Regions from separate parts of the Bradyrhizobium sp. WSM471 genome, predicted to be linked through region 2. Evidence: predicted binding sites of a transcription regulator. Region 2 holds the regulator's gene; each other region holds the start of a gene.
The links. The regulator PhoB, encoded in region 2, activates phosphate uptake and scavenging genes when phosphate is short. The targets are predictions, from matches to a motif close to TGTCATNNANCTGTCAT.

Region 1 (4,187 bases), 430 kb from region 2:
CTTGGCGGTCTTCTTGCCGGCCAGCGCCTGCTCGATCTCTTCCGACCAGACGTCACGCAACTGAACCATGTTGCCGAGGCGCAGACCGCGCGAATTCTCGGTCGGCTCCTTGTTGGTCAGCTCCAGCAGCGGGGTCTCGAGATAGGGCTGATCCTTGTAGAAGCCCTCGGCCTTGGCCTTCTCATAAGCAGCCTTGGTGATCGGCAGATAGCCCGAGGCCTTGTGGATATAGACCTGACGATCGGTGTCCGAGAGGAAGGTCAGGAATTTCGCGACGCCCTTGTATTCCTCGGCCGATTTGCCGCCCATGACCCAGAGCGAAGCGCCGCCGATGATCGAGTTCTGCGGTGCGCCCTTGACGTCGGGATAATAGGGCATCGGCACGGCGGTGAAGTTGAACTTGGCCTGCGCCTTGACGTTGCCGAAGAACGCCGACGAGGTCAGGTAGATCGGGCATTCGCCGGAGGTGAAGCGACCCTCGCCGGTGTTGGTGCGGCCTGCATAGTCATAGGTCTTGGTCTTCTGCAGCTCGACCAGGGTTTCGAGATGCTTGACCTGAAGCGGTCCGTTGAATTCGAGCACGGTGTCGAATCCGTCGAGGCCGTTGGCCTTGCTGGCGAGCGGAACGTTGTGCCAGGCGGAGAGCTGCTCGAGATTGACCCAGGTGACCCAGGAGCCGGAGAAGCCGCAGGTGTCATGACCGGCAGCCTTCAGCTTCTTGGCGGCCTCGAACGTTTCGGGCCAGGTCTTCGGAATCTCGACGTTCGCCTTCTTGAGCTCGTCGAGGTTGACCCACATCACGGTCGAGGACGAGTTGAAGGGGAATGAGAGCATCTCGCCCTTCGACGTCGAATAGTAGCCGGTGATGGCGGGCAGGTAGATCTTGGGATCGAACTTCTCGCCGGCGTCGGCCATCAGCTTGTAGACGGGCTTCACGGCGCCGGTCGCGGCCATCATGGTCGCGGTGCCGACTTCGAACACCTGCATGATGTGCGGGGCGTTGCCGGCGCGGAACGCCGCGATGCCGGCGTTCATCGTATCGGGATAGTTGCCCTTGTAGGTCGGGATCACCTTGTAGTCGCTCTGCGACGCGTTGAAGTCGGTGGCGAGCTTGACGATGACGTCGTTGTTGGCGCCGGTCATCGCGTGCCACCACTGGATTTCGGTCGCGGCCAAGACCGGTGAGGCCGATAGGCCAACCGTGAGTGCAACAGCGGCAGCCGCTCCAAAGTGTCTAAGAGCCATCAAGTAAACCTCCCTTGGCCGTTCTCTTGGGCCGTCAAAAATGATCGCTTGCGCTAGCAGCGCCATATGACGTTCACATGACTGTGTAAGCGGCCGAAACGAAAGCGGCAAGCGCGGCAAAAGGGAAGCCGTCAAATAGGCGAATGCCGCGCGCGCAGCGCCCTCCGTTCGCGCTGCACGGAGCGTCCGCGCCGCAGTGCGGCATTGGACGTCATCGCGGAATGGCAGTGGAAGATCGCCGATGCCGCTGCGGGCTCGAAAACCGCTCCCGCTTGCGGGAGAGGTCGCGCCGAAGGCGCGGGTGAGGGCTCTCTCCGCTTGGGGATTGTCCCGTTGCGGAGACACCCTCTCCCCAACCCTCTCCCGCAAGCGGGCGAGGGAGCGCACCTACGGTGAGGCTCGATCTTCGTCTTATCTCAGCGCTTGCGCTGGGGTCCGCAGACCGTGCCCTGCTCCACCATCGCGTCAATCTCGGACCTGGTGTAGCCGAATTCGCCGAGCACCTCGGCCGCGTGCTCGCTGAATTTCGGCGGCAGGCGACGCAGGCTCGGCTTGCTGCGGTCGAGCCGGATCGGCGACGCCACGCCCTTGTACCAGTCCTTCTCGATAATATCGCCGCGGGCGATCGTGTGCGGGTTGGTCAACGCCTGGTCGATCTTCTGCACGGGGCCTGCGGGCAGGCCGGCGGCAAGCAGGCGATTGCACAGCGGCTCGGCCTCGTGCTGGCTGAACACGGTGGCGAGCTCGGCCCGCAGCGCTTCGCGATTGGCGATGCGGTCCTTGTTGCGCGCAAAACGCGGATCGGTGCCGAGCTCGGGCTTGCCGATCTCCTTGGCGAGCTTGCGGAAGGTGCCGTCATTGCCGACGCCGATGAAGATGTTGTCGGTCTTGGTCGGGAAGATCGCATAGGGCACGAGGTTGGGATGCTCGTTGCCGGTGAGCGCCGGCGGCTTGCCGTGCATGAAATAATTCGCGGTGTGCGGATGCATGATGGCGAGACCGGTCTCGTACAGCGTGGTCTCCAGGAACTGGCCCTGGCCCGAGCGCTGACGCTCCGACAGCGCCATCAGGATGCCGATCGCCGCATAGAGGCCGGTGCCGATGTCGACCAGCGGCACGCCGATCCGCATCGGTCCGCTCTCGGGCGAGCCGGTCGCCGCGATCATGCCGGTCATGGCCTGGATGATGGCGTCATAGCCGGGATTGCCGCCACGCGGGCCGTCGGCGCCGAAGCCGCAGATCCGGCAATGGACGAGGCGCGGGAATTTCTCGCGCAACACCTCGTTGCCGATGCCCCATTTCTCCAACGTGCCCGGCTTGAAGTTCTCGATCAGGACGTCGGCGCTCTCCAGCATCTTGAGCAGCACGGTCCGGCCGCCCTCGGAGGCGAGGTCGAGGCCGATCGAGCGCTTGTTGCGGTTGATGCCGATGAAATAGGCCGCGTCCTCCTCGTGGAAGGGAGGGCCCCAGTCGCGCACCTCGTCGCCTGCGGGCGGCTCGACCTTGATCACGTCGGCGCCGTGGTCAGCGAGAATCTGGGTGCAATAGGGACCGCCGAGCACGCGCGTGAGATCGATGACGCGCAGGCCGCTCATTGCGCCCGTGGCAGCTCCAGAACCGGCGGCTTCAGTCATGCCTTCGCTTCCCCTGTGTCGACATTGATCACAGGCCTAACGAGGTTCGTCCGAGCCGGCAATGGCTTCCCGCGTAGGGCGTCATGCAGGCCTCTCGCCGCATCCCGCGGGATGGCAAATCAAGGGAAACGGCCGGCCCGAGGGGGATCCCGGGCCAGCCGCTTCACGTAACCGATCAGACGACCGTCAGGCGAACGTCGACATTGCCGCGCGTCGCGTTGGAATACGGGCACACCTGGTGCGCCTTCTCGACCAGCGCCTCGGCTTCCGCGCGGGCGAGGCCCGGCAGCGAGACGGCAAGGTCGATGTCGAGACCGAAGCCGCCGGCCGCGCGCGGGCCAATGCCGACGGTCGAGGTCACGGAGGCGTCGGCCGGAATCTTGGGGCCGCCCTGCGAGGACACGAACTTCATCGCGCCGATGAAGCAGGCGGCATAGCCCGCCGCAAACAGCTGCTCGGGATTGTTGCCGGCGCCACCTCCGCCGCCGAGTTCCTTCGGCGTGGTGAGCTTGACGTCGAGCGCGCCATCGAGGGTCGCAGCATGGCCGTCGCGGCCGCCGGTGGCCTTTGCGCTGGTCTTGTAGAGGACGTTCACTGACATTTTCGTCTCCCTGTGTTTTCGGGTGGGGTGCGATCCTTATCGCAAGCAATTAGATTGCGCGCAATTGAAATTATGGCGCCTCACATTTAATTGTTCGCAATTGAATGTGGCGACGGCCGGCCCCAGAATGGAAGCAAGTCCTGTGAGATTCTCCATGCCCCGGAAACATTCGGCAGCGGACGCGCCGCTGCGCCTCGACAACCAGATCTGCTTCGCGATCTATTCGGCCGCGCATGCCTTCAACCGCGTCTACAAGCCGCTGCTGGACCGGCTCGGCCTGACCTATCCGCAATACCTGGTGATGCTGGTGCTGTGGGAGCGCGACGACGTGCCGGTCAAGGACATCGGCGAAAAGCTGTTCCTGGATTCGGGCACGCTGACGCCGCTGCTCAAGCGGCTCGAGGCGGCCCACCTCGTCAGGCGCACGCGCTCGAGCGAGGACGAACGTCAGGTGCTGATCGCATTGACCCCGCAGGGCCACGCCTTGAAGGACAAGGCGCGCGCCGTGCCGCAATCGATCCTGGCGGCCTCGGACTGCTCGGTCTCGGAACTGGTCGCGATGAAGGATGAGATTGTGGCGTTGCGCGATCGGCTGAATGCGGTGATCGGGGAGTAGGGGGGCGTGCTTAGGACAGCCGCTTCTTTGTGAAGGCTCGGCCGGAGTGGGACTTCAGGTACGCTTCAAAAGCGAGCGCCTTGTACTTGTC
Region 2 (4,187 bases):
CCGAGCTGCATCTCGGCGCCGGTGAGCATGATGGGCTCGCCGCCGAGCTGGCGCATGGCGACATCGAAAGACACCCGCGTCCGCGTCGAGGGGCGCTCGAAGATCATCGCCAGGGTCTTGCCTTCGAGCGGCCTGACCGGCTGATGCGCCTTCTGCTTCGCCTTCATCGCGGAGGACGCGGCCAGCATGCGCTTGAGCTCCGACAGCGGCAGCTCGTTGATATCGAGAAAGTGCTTCGGTGTTTTCTTGGGTGCTTTATCGGGCGACTTGCTCATCAGCTTGCCGCCCGCTTGTTGCCGGACAACGCGGTGCAGGCGCGCTCGAGCCGCCCGACGCTGTCCTCGATCTCGGCTTCGGTGACGATCAAAGGCGGCAGGAAACGCACGACATTGTCGCCGGCACCGACGGTGAGCAGCTTTTGGTCGCGCAAGGCGGCAACGAGATCGCCGGAAGGCACCACGGCCTTGATGCCGATCAGGAGGCCCTCGCCGCGCACTTCGCTGACGACATCGCTATGACGGTCGATCACGGAGGCGAGCTTCTGCTTCAGCAGCAGCGACATCCTCTGCACGTGGTCGAAGAATCCGGGCTTGAGCATGACGTCGAGCACGGCGTTCGCAGCGGCGATCGCGAGCGGATTGCCGCCGAAGGTCGAGCCGTGCGAGCCCGGCGTCATGCCGGACGCCGCTTCCGCGGTCGCAAGGCAGGCGCCGATCGGAAAGCCGCCACCGAGCGCCTTGGCCAGCGACATCACGTCGGGTTCGACGCCAAGGCGGCGGTACGCGAACAGATCGCCGGTGCGGCCCATGCCGGTCTGCACCTCGTCGAAGGCGAGCAACAAACCCTTCTCGTCGCAGAGCTGGCGCAACGCCCTCAAGAAGGCGGGCGTTGCCGAACGCACACCGCCTTCGCCCTGGATCGGCTCGATCAGGATGCCGGCGGTCTGCGGACCGATCGCCTTTTTCACCGCGTCGAGATCGCCATGCGCAACCTGGTCGAAGCCCTCCATCGGAGGGCCGAAACCTTCGAGATATTTTGCCGAACCCGTCGCGGCCAGCGTCGCCAGCGTGCGGCCGTGGAAGGCGCCTTCGAAGGTGATCATGCGATAGCGGTCTGGATGGCCCTTTGCCGCGTGATAGCGGCGCACGACCTTGATCACGCATTCCAGCGCTTCGGCGCCGGAATTGCAGAAGAACACGAAGTCCGCGAAACTTTCATTGCACAGGCGCGCGGCGAGCTTTTCGCCGTCCGGGCTCTGGAACAGGTTCGACATGTGCCAGAGCTTCGTGGCCTGCTCCTGCAACGCCGCGACCAGCGCCGGATGGGCATGGCCAAGCGCATTCACCGCCACCCCGGAGGTGAAATCGAGATAGCGCTCGCCGTTGGTCGCGATCAGCCAGCAGCCTTCGCCACGCTCGAAACCGAGGTCGGACCTGGCGAAAACGGGGAGCAAATGCGGCGCTGCGCTGTTAGTCATGACGGTCACTTGAATGTTGCGGACGGCGTGAGCGTGCATTGCGCAACGCACCATCGACCGGCCCGGAAAACGAAACGTGCCGCCTCTTGAGGGCGGCACGCACGACTATCTTAGGCCTGGTGAAACGGGTGTCAATGCCGCCCGGAAAGCCTCGCGAAACGCTGAATCCGTAGTCTTGCGGTGCCGATTTTGCGGGATTTAGCCACGGAACATGTGGAAGCGAGTCGGCGGACTCTTGCGCGGGAGTCACGCCATATTGTAGCGTTTGGATTGTCAGATACGACATCTCGTGCAGTGGTTCTGATCTTTAAGTCCTTATGTACCGGCGTAAACGTTCGGGCGTTCAAGACGCGCCCGGCGAGCCTTAAGGGATTCTGGCGGCACGGGTTTTTGAAGGCTTAGGCATTCGCTGCGAGGCCCCAGGATGGCTGGCGCGCAGCGAGGGAAAGGGTGCAATGACGGTTTTGACCTGGTCCGATGATCGCGTCGAGCAGCTGAAAAAGCTCTGGGAGGCCGGACTTTCGGCCAGCCAGATCGCGGCGGAGCTCGGCAATGTGACCCGCAATGCCGTGATCGGCAAAGTGCACAGGCTCGGCCTTTCGGGCCGCGCCAAGAGCCCATCATCGGCAGCGCCGCGGCCGCGCAAGGCGCGCCCCGCGCAGCACATGATGCGGGTGAGCCGCCCGATCTCGCGCGGCAACACCGCGCTGGCGCAGGCGTTTGAGGTCGAGGCGGAGCCGGATCCGGTCACCTACGACAACGTGGTGCCAATGAGCCAGCGGCTGTCGCTGCTGGAATTGAACGAGGCGACCTGCCACTGGCCGGTCGGCGATCCCTCCAGCCCGGACTTCTTCTTCTGCGGTGGAAGGGCGCTGTCCGGCCTGCCCTATTGCGCCCAGCACTCGCGCGTCGCGTACCAGCCGGCGTCGGATCGGCGCCGCGCACCGGTGAAGCCGGGTCCGCGCTAATCACGGCAAGTCGTCGCGCGAAGACAGTTCAATTGGAGTGTCGTCCTGGCGAAAGCCAGGACCATACTCCGAGCACGCAGTTGTTGCGCGAAAGGGGTCACTCCGAGTCTTCGCCAAACCACTCCCTGTGGTTATGGGTCCCGGATCAGCGCTCGCTTCGCTCGCTTGTCCGGGATGACGGCTGAGAACCTCAAGCCTGCAACCCTACACCTGCTCCGCCTTCGCGAAGCGATCATCCAGCGCGTAGCCGGCGCCGCGGACGGTGCGGATCGGGTCCTGCTCGCGGCCGAGATTGAGCAGCTTGCGCAGGCGGCCGATATGCACGTCGACGGTCCGCTCGTCGATATAGATGTCGCGGCCCCAGACGCTGTCGAGCAGCTGCTCGCGCGAGAACACCCGCCCCGGGTGCTCCAGGAAGAACTCCAGCAGGCGATATTCGGTCGGACCGAGATCGATCGGCCGGCCCGAGCGCGCCACGCGGCGCTTGTCGCGGTCGAGCTCGATGTCGCCAAAAGCAAGGACGGTGGCGAGCCGCTCGGGGCTTGCGCGCCGCAGCAGGCCCTTCACGCGCGCCAGCAGCTCCGGCACCGAGAACGGCTTGACGATGTAATCGTCGGCGCCGGTCGCAAGACCCCGCACCCGCTCGCTCTCCTCGCCGCGCGCGGTGAGCATGATGATCGGGAGCTGCTTGGTCTCGGGACGGGTGCGAAGCCGCCGGCACAATTCGATGCCTGACAGGCCCGGCAGCATCCAGTCGAGCACGATCAGATCGGGAATGTGCTCCTTGAGACGGGTGTCGGCGTCGTCGCCGCGCATCACCGTCTCGACGTCATAGCCGTCGCCTTCGAGGTTGTAGCGGAGAAGCTCGGTCAGGGCTTCCTCGTCCTCAACCACCATAATGCGTGCGCCCATCGGGTCGTCGCTCCTTAAGTGTTCGGTACCGTGTTGGCGAAGGTCGTCATGTCGCCCTTCGGCCGCTTGTCGGTGATCGCCTGGCCCTCGATCATGTAGAACACGGTCTCGGCGATGTTGGTGGCGTGGTCGCCGATCCGCTCGATGTTCTTGGCGCAGAACATCAGGTGAATACAGAACGAGATGTTGCGCGGATCCTCCATCATGTAGGTGAGGAGCTCGCGGAACAGCGAGGTGCAGATGGCGTCGACTTCCTCGTCGCCCTTCCACACCGCCATCGCCGCCGGCAGATCATGCGCGGCATAGGCGTCCAGCACCGACTTGACCTGCTGCTGCACGAGGTCGGTCATGTGCTCGAGGCCGCGGAACAGCTTGAGCGGATGGAAGTCCGTCTCCAGCGCCGCGACGCGCTTGCCCATGTTCTTGGCGAGGTCGCCGATGCGCTCGAGATCGGTCGCGACGCGCATGGCGCCGACGATCTCGCGCAGATCGACCGCCATCGGCTGGCGGCGGGCGATGGTGAGCACCGCGCGCTCCTCGATGCGCTTCTGCAGCGCGTCGAGCTCGGTGTCGGTGGCGACGACGCGCTGCCCGAGCGGGACGTCGCGGCGGATCAGTGCGTCGACGGACTCGACGATCATGCGTTCGGCGATCCCGCCCATCTCCGCAACCAGGCGGGTGAGTTCCTGGAGGTCGGTGTCGAAAGCCTTTGCGGTATGTTCGGAAGCCATGTCGCGTCTCCTAGCCGAACCGGCCGGTGATGTAATCCTGCGTGCGCCGGTCGGTCGGCGACGTGAAGATCTTGCTGGTATCGTCGAACTCGATCAGCT
Region 3 (4,187 bases), 2.0 Mb from region 2:
GGGTCGGATCGAAGCCGGAGGAGACGTCGACGCTGGCAACCGTCTGCTTGCCGTAGCGGACCCGCAGATTGACCGGCTCGGCGCAGTCGAATGTGGATTGTTGCGGCCCATCGCCGTCGTCGAACGACCAGGCGCAGGTGGCGCCGACCGGCACTGCGCCGGCGAGGCGCACGGTGACGGGATGGTCGAGGGGGGTGAGGTAATTTTCCTTCGTGTTGTCGCGGGTGCAGGGCTGGTTGACCCGGCCCTGGAGGTCGATGCAGAGCCGGTTGACCATGTTTCGGGCCCAGCCGCGGCCCTCGCTCTGGAGCTCCAGCGATTGCTCGGCGGCGAGGATGCTGCGGTTACGCGCATTCTCGACATGGAGCAGGAAGTCGCGCTCTTCGCGGAACAGCCGGAAGCGGTTGCGCACCTCCCAGCTGATCTGCAGAGCGCCGGCGTCTTGCGCGGCCGCCTGCTCCGGCGGCAGGGCGGTGAGGAGCCCGGCGAGCAGCAGGGCACCGGCGAGCAAACGGCGAAGGGATACAGGGATCATGGCCCGCGTCTTCAACGGCAAAGTTGAGGCGGAAATAAGAGAGCTGCTTTCCGCCTGCAACATTGGTCTGACGGTTTTGCCGGCCGCCGTCTAGCGGACTATGTTGGAGCATGATCCTCTCGGAATCCGCTTCGCACTTTTCCGGATCATGCTCAGCGTTTGCTGGCCTGCCGCAGCGACCGCTCGCGCTCCATCGCTGCCACCTGCTTGGGCAGGTTGGCCTGCGCGCAGGCCTCCGCCAGCCGTCGGCGCTCCTGCCAGGGCTCCACCACATTCATCCAGAGCTCGCGTGTGCCCATGATGGAGATGGCAAGACCGAACGGGATCACGAAATAGAGGATGCGGAAGACGAGGAGCGTGGCCAGAAGCTGTTCGCGGCCGAATTCGGGCAACGCCACCAGCATGGCGGCGTCGAACACGCCGAGCGAGCCGGGGGCGTGGCTGGCGAAGCCGAGCAAAGTCGCCAAAATGAACACCACGGAGAGCGACAGGAAGTCGATCTGCGGAGTGGCCGGCACCAGAAGGTACATCGCCAGCGCACAGAATCCGAGATCGACGACGCCGATCAGGATCTGCACCAGCGTCAGCGGCGCTGACGGCAGTACCACCTTCCAGCCCTTTTGGCCGAGCTCGCGGCGCTTCTCGCCCATGCACAGCCAGACCAGATAGGCGCCGATCGAGGCGAGGCCGCCGATCGCAATCAGCCGGTTGATCGACGATGGCAGCTGATCCATGTAGGAGGCGGCATCCGGATGGATCGTCATTCCGATCGAGAGCACGAAGATGTTACCGAGCCAGAAGGTCAGGCCCGACAGGAAGCAGATTTTTGCGACGTCGATCGCATTCAGCCCGTAATCCGAATAGATCCGGAAGCGGATCGCGCCGCCGGTGAAGACGGTGGCGCCGATATTGTGGCCGATCGAATAGGACGTGAAGCTGGAGAGCGCTGCGATGCGATAGGGCACGTGCTTCTTGCCGATCGTTCGCAGTGCAAAAAAGTCGTAGAAGGTCAGCGTACAGAACGCGAAGCATACGCAGATCGCCGCGAGCCCGATATTACCGCGGGGGATCTCGGTCAATGCGGTCAGGATGACCCCGGTGTCGATGCCCTTCAGGGTCCGCACCAGCGTGGTGATCGCGAACGCAATGATGAAGACGCTCGCCGCGACGCCGAGTCGCCGCCAGCCGATCCATCTCTTGAAGCCGCGCTTCAGCGCGGTCAGCAGTCCGTGCATTCATCCTCCCGGCGGGGGGCAAGACCGACCAGGCCAGACATTGGCCGGTCGGATGCGATCAGTGCCCGATGTGGGCTTGGATCGCTAGGCATGATGTAGCTCATTTAAGGCAAAAACAGTAACTTGTGCAGCCCTTGACAAGGATAGGTTCTGGCTTGGGCCAGCCACTTTGTCATACGCGGTTCACATCGGACGCGCGTTAAGCATATGAGTCGTGGGACCGGTCGCGTCCGTCCGTGACATGATTTCAGATCCTGCACGGCCGGCATTGTTCCAGCGCAAGGGATGCGGGCTTTTTTGGAACGACGATGCCGTGCGCTGGTTAGTGCCCCATCAGCAATCGAACATGGCGGAATAACCGGCTTCTCCTGCAAGCCGGTGCCTCCGTGTTCCCACAACCCGAGAGGATCGGACCGATGGGATTGTTCACAAAAGACATCAAAACCATGAACGACCTGTTCGTGCATCAGCTCCAGGACATCTATTACGCCGAGCAGCAGCTCACCAAGGCTCTGCCGAAAATGGCGGATAAGGCGACCGATCCGCAGCTGAAGCAGGGCTTTTTGACGCACCTCGAAGAAACCAGGGAGCACGTCAAGCGCCTCGAGGAAGTGTTCAAGATGCACGGTGCGCAGGTAAAGGCGGTCGATTGCCCCGCGATCGACGGCATCATCGAGGAAGCCGACGAGACCGCCGGCGAAGTCGCCGACAAGGCGGTGCTCGACGCCGCGCTGATCAACGCGGCACAGGCGGCGGAGCATTACGAGATCGTCCGCTACGGCAGCCTGATCGCCTGGGCCAAGCAACTCGGCCGCAACGACTGCGCCAGCGTGCTCGCCAAGACGCTCGAGGAGGAGAAGGCCACCGACAAAAAGCTGACCACGATCGCCGAGAGCAAGGTGAACCTGCGCGCGGCCAGCTAGGGCGAGGCGTAGCCAGGATCAGGATAGAGCGTCGCGCGGTCATCCGCGCGACGCTCGAACATGAGGCCATCCGTCCCGCATCCATCATTCGATCCTTGTCGTAATATGGCGGCGAGCGGGAAGCGTATATCGTTCGCATGGGGCTGCAACCGAGATGGCAGCATGCGAGTCAGCACCGCCAGATACGAAGCCTTCGAAGCCGGCGTGCCGCATGCCGGCTCCCGCCTTGCGACGTCACTCACCCTTGCCGCGATGAGCCTCGGCTATGGCGTGGTGCAGCTTGACGTCACCATCGTCAACACCGCGCTCGACGCGATGGGCAGGACGCTCGGCGGCGGCGTCGCCGAGCTGCAATGGGTTGTCAGCGCCTACACCATTGCGTTTGCCGCCTTCATCCTGACGGCCGGCGCGCTCGGCGACCGCATCGGCGCCAAGCGCGTCTTCATGGCGGGTTTCGCAATCTTCACCGCGGCCTCGCTCGCCTGTGCGTTTTCGCCCAATGCGACCGTGCTGATTGGGGCGCGGCTGGTCCAGGGCCTGGGGGCGGCGATCCTGGTGCCAAATTCTCTTGCCCTGCTCAATCATGCCTATCCGGACGACCGCGAGCGCGGCCGCGCCGTCGCGATCTGGGCCGCCGGTGCGAGCCTCGCGCTCACCGCGGGCCCCTTCGTCGGCGGCGCGTTGATCACACTGGTCGGCTGGCGCGCGATCTTCCTGGTCAATCTCCCGGTCGGGCTCGTTGGCCTGTGGCTCAGCTGGCGTTGCGCCAGCGAAACGACGCGGGCGCGCTCGCGCGAGATCGACCTGCCCGGCCAGCTTGCCGCGATCGGCGCGCTGGGAGCGCTCGCCGGAGCGATCATCGAAGGTGGCGCGCTTGGCTGGGAACATCCAGCCGTGGTCGCGGCCTTCGTCGCAGCCGCAATTCTTGCCGTGCTCTTCGTCTGGCGCGAGAGCCGTGCGGCGCAGCCGATGTTGCCGCTGTCGCTGTTCGGCCATCGACTGTTCGCGCTGACCGCGCTCGTCGGTCTGCTCGTCAACATCGCGATCTACGGCCTGATCTTCGTGCTCAGCCTGTATTTCCAGAGGATCAATGGCCTGTCGGCGTGGTGGACCGGTCTCGCATTCGTGCCAATGATGGGGGTGGTGCTTCCGGTCAATCTGCTGGCGCCGCGCCTCGCCGAGCGTATCGGCCCATGCCCGACCATCGTTGTCGGCGCCTGCGTCTCGGCGCTCGGATGCTTTGGCCTGCTGTGGATCGAGGCCGGCACGAGCTATTGGGCGATCTTTGCGCAGATGATCGCAATCAGCAGCGGACTTGGGCTGCTGGTGCCGCCGCTGACCTCGACCTTGCTGGGCAGCGTCGAGAAGGCACGCTCCGGCATCGCGGCGGGCGTCCTGAACGCGACGCGGCAGACGGGCAGCGTGCTCGGCGTTGCGCTGTTCGGTTCGCTGGTGGCCTCGGAAGGCGCGTTCATGACCGGCCTGCACCTGTCG

Region 1: ugpB (sn-glycerol-3-phosphate ABC transporter substrate-binding protein UgpB) is a predicted target of PhoB. The motif match lies at 1,312-1,328, and genes of this name have one in related genera.
Region 3: BRA471DRAFT_RS25230 (YbhN family protein) is a predicted target of PhoB. The motif match lies at 1,941-1,957, and genes of this name have one in related genera.

Annotation. Positions count from the first base shown of each region.
Region 1 is NZ_CM001442.1:156,125-160,311, reverse strand. Features, by position in the region: gene ugpB (sn-glycerol-3-phosphate ABC transporter substrate-binding protein UgpB) at 1-1,245, opposite strand, end outside; gene BRA471DRAFT_RS00700 (CaiB/BaiF CoA-transferase family protein) at 1,662-2,879, opposite strand; gene BRA471DRAFT_RS00695 (organic hydroperoxide resistance protein) at 3,055-3,480, opposite strand; gene BRA471DRAFT_RS00690 (MarR family winged helix-turn-helix transcriptional regulator) at 3,635-4,096, shown strand; gene BRA471DRAFT_RS00685 (GIY-YIG nuclease family protein) at 4,107-4,187, opposite strand, start outside.
Region 2 is NZ_CM001442.1:7,514,399-7,518,585, forward strand. Features, by position in the region: gene argF (ornithine carbamoyltransferase) at 1-275, opposite strand, end outside; gene BRA471DRAFT_RS34405 (aspartate aminotransferase family protein) at 275-1,477, opposite strand; gene BRA471DRAFT_RS34410 (GcrA family cell cycle regulator) at 1,933-2,445, shown strand; gene phoB (phosphate regulon transcriptional regulator PhoB) at 2,650-3,357, opposite strand; gene phoU (phosphate signaling complex protein PhoU) at 3,372-4,088, opposite strand; gene pstB (phosphate ABC transporter ATP-binding protein PstB) at 4,099-4,187, opposite strand, start outside.
Region 3 is NZ_CM001442.1:5,547,307-5,551,493, reverse strand. Features, by position in the region: gene BRA471DRAFT_RS25235 (hypothetical protein) at 1-535, opposite strand, end outside; gene BRA471DRAFT_RS25230 (YbhN family protein) at 688-1,770, opposite strand; gene BRA471DRAFT_RS25225 (ferritin-like domain-containing protein) at 2,187-2,693, shown strand; gene BRA471DRAFT_RS25220 (MFS transporter) at 2,856-4,187, shown strand, end outside.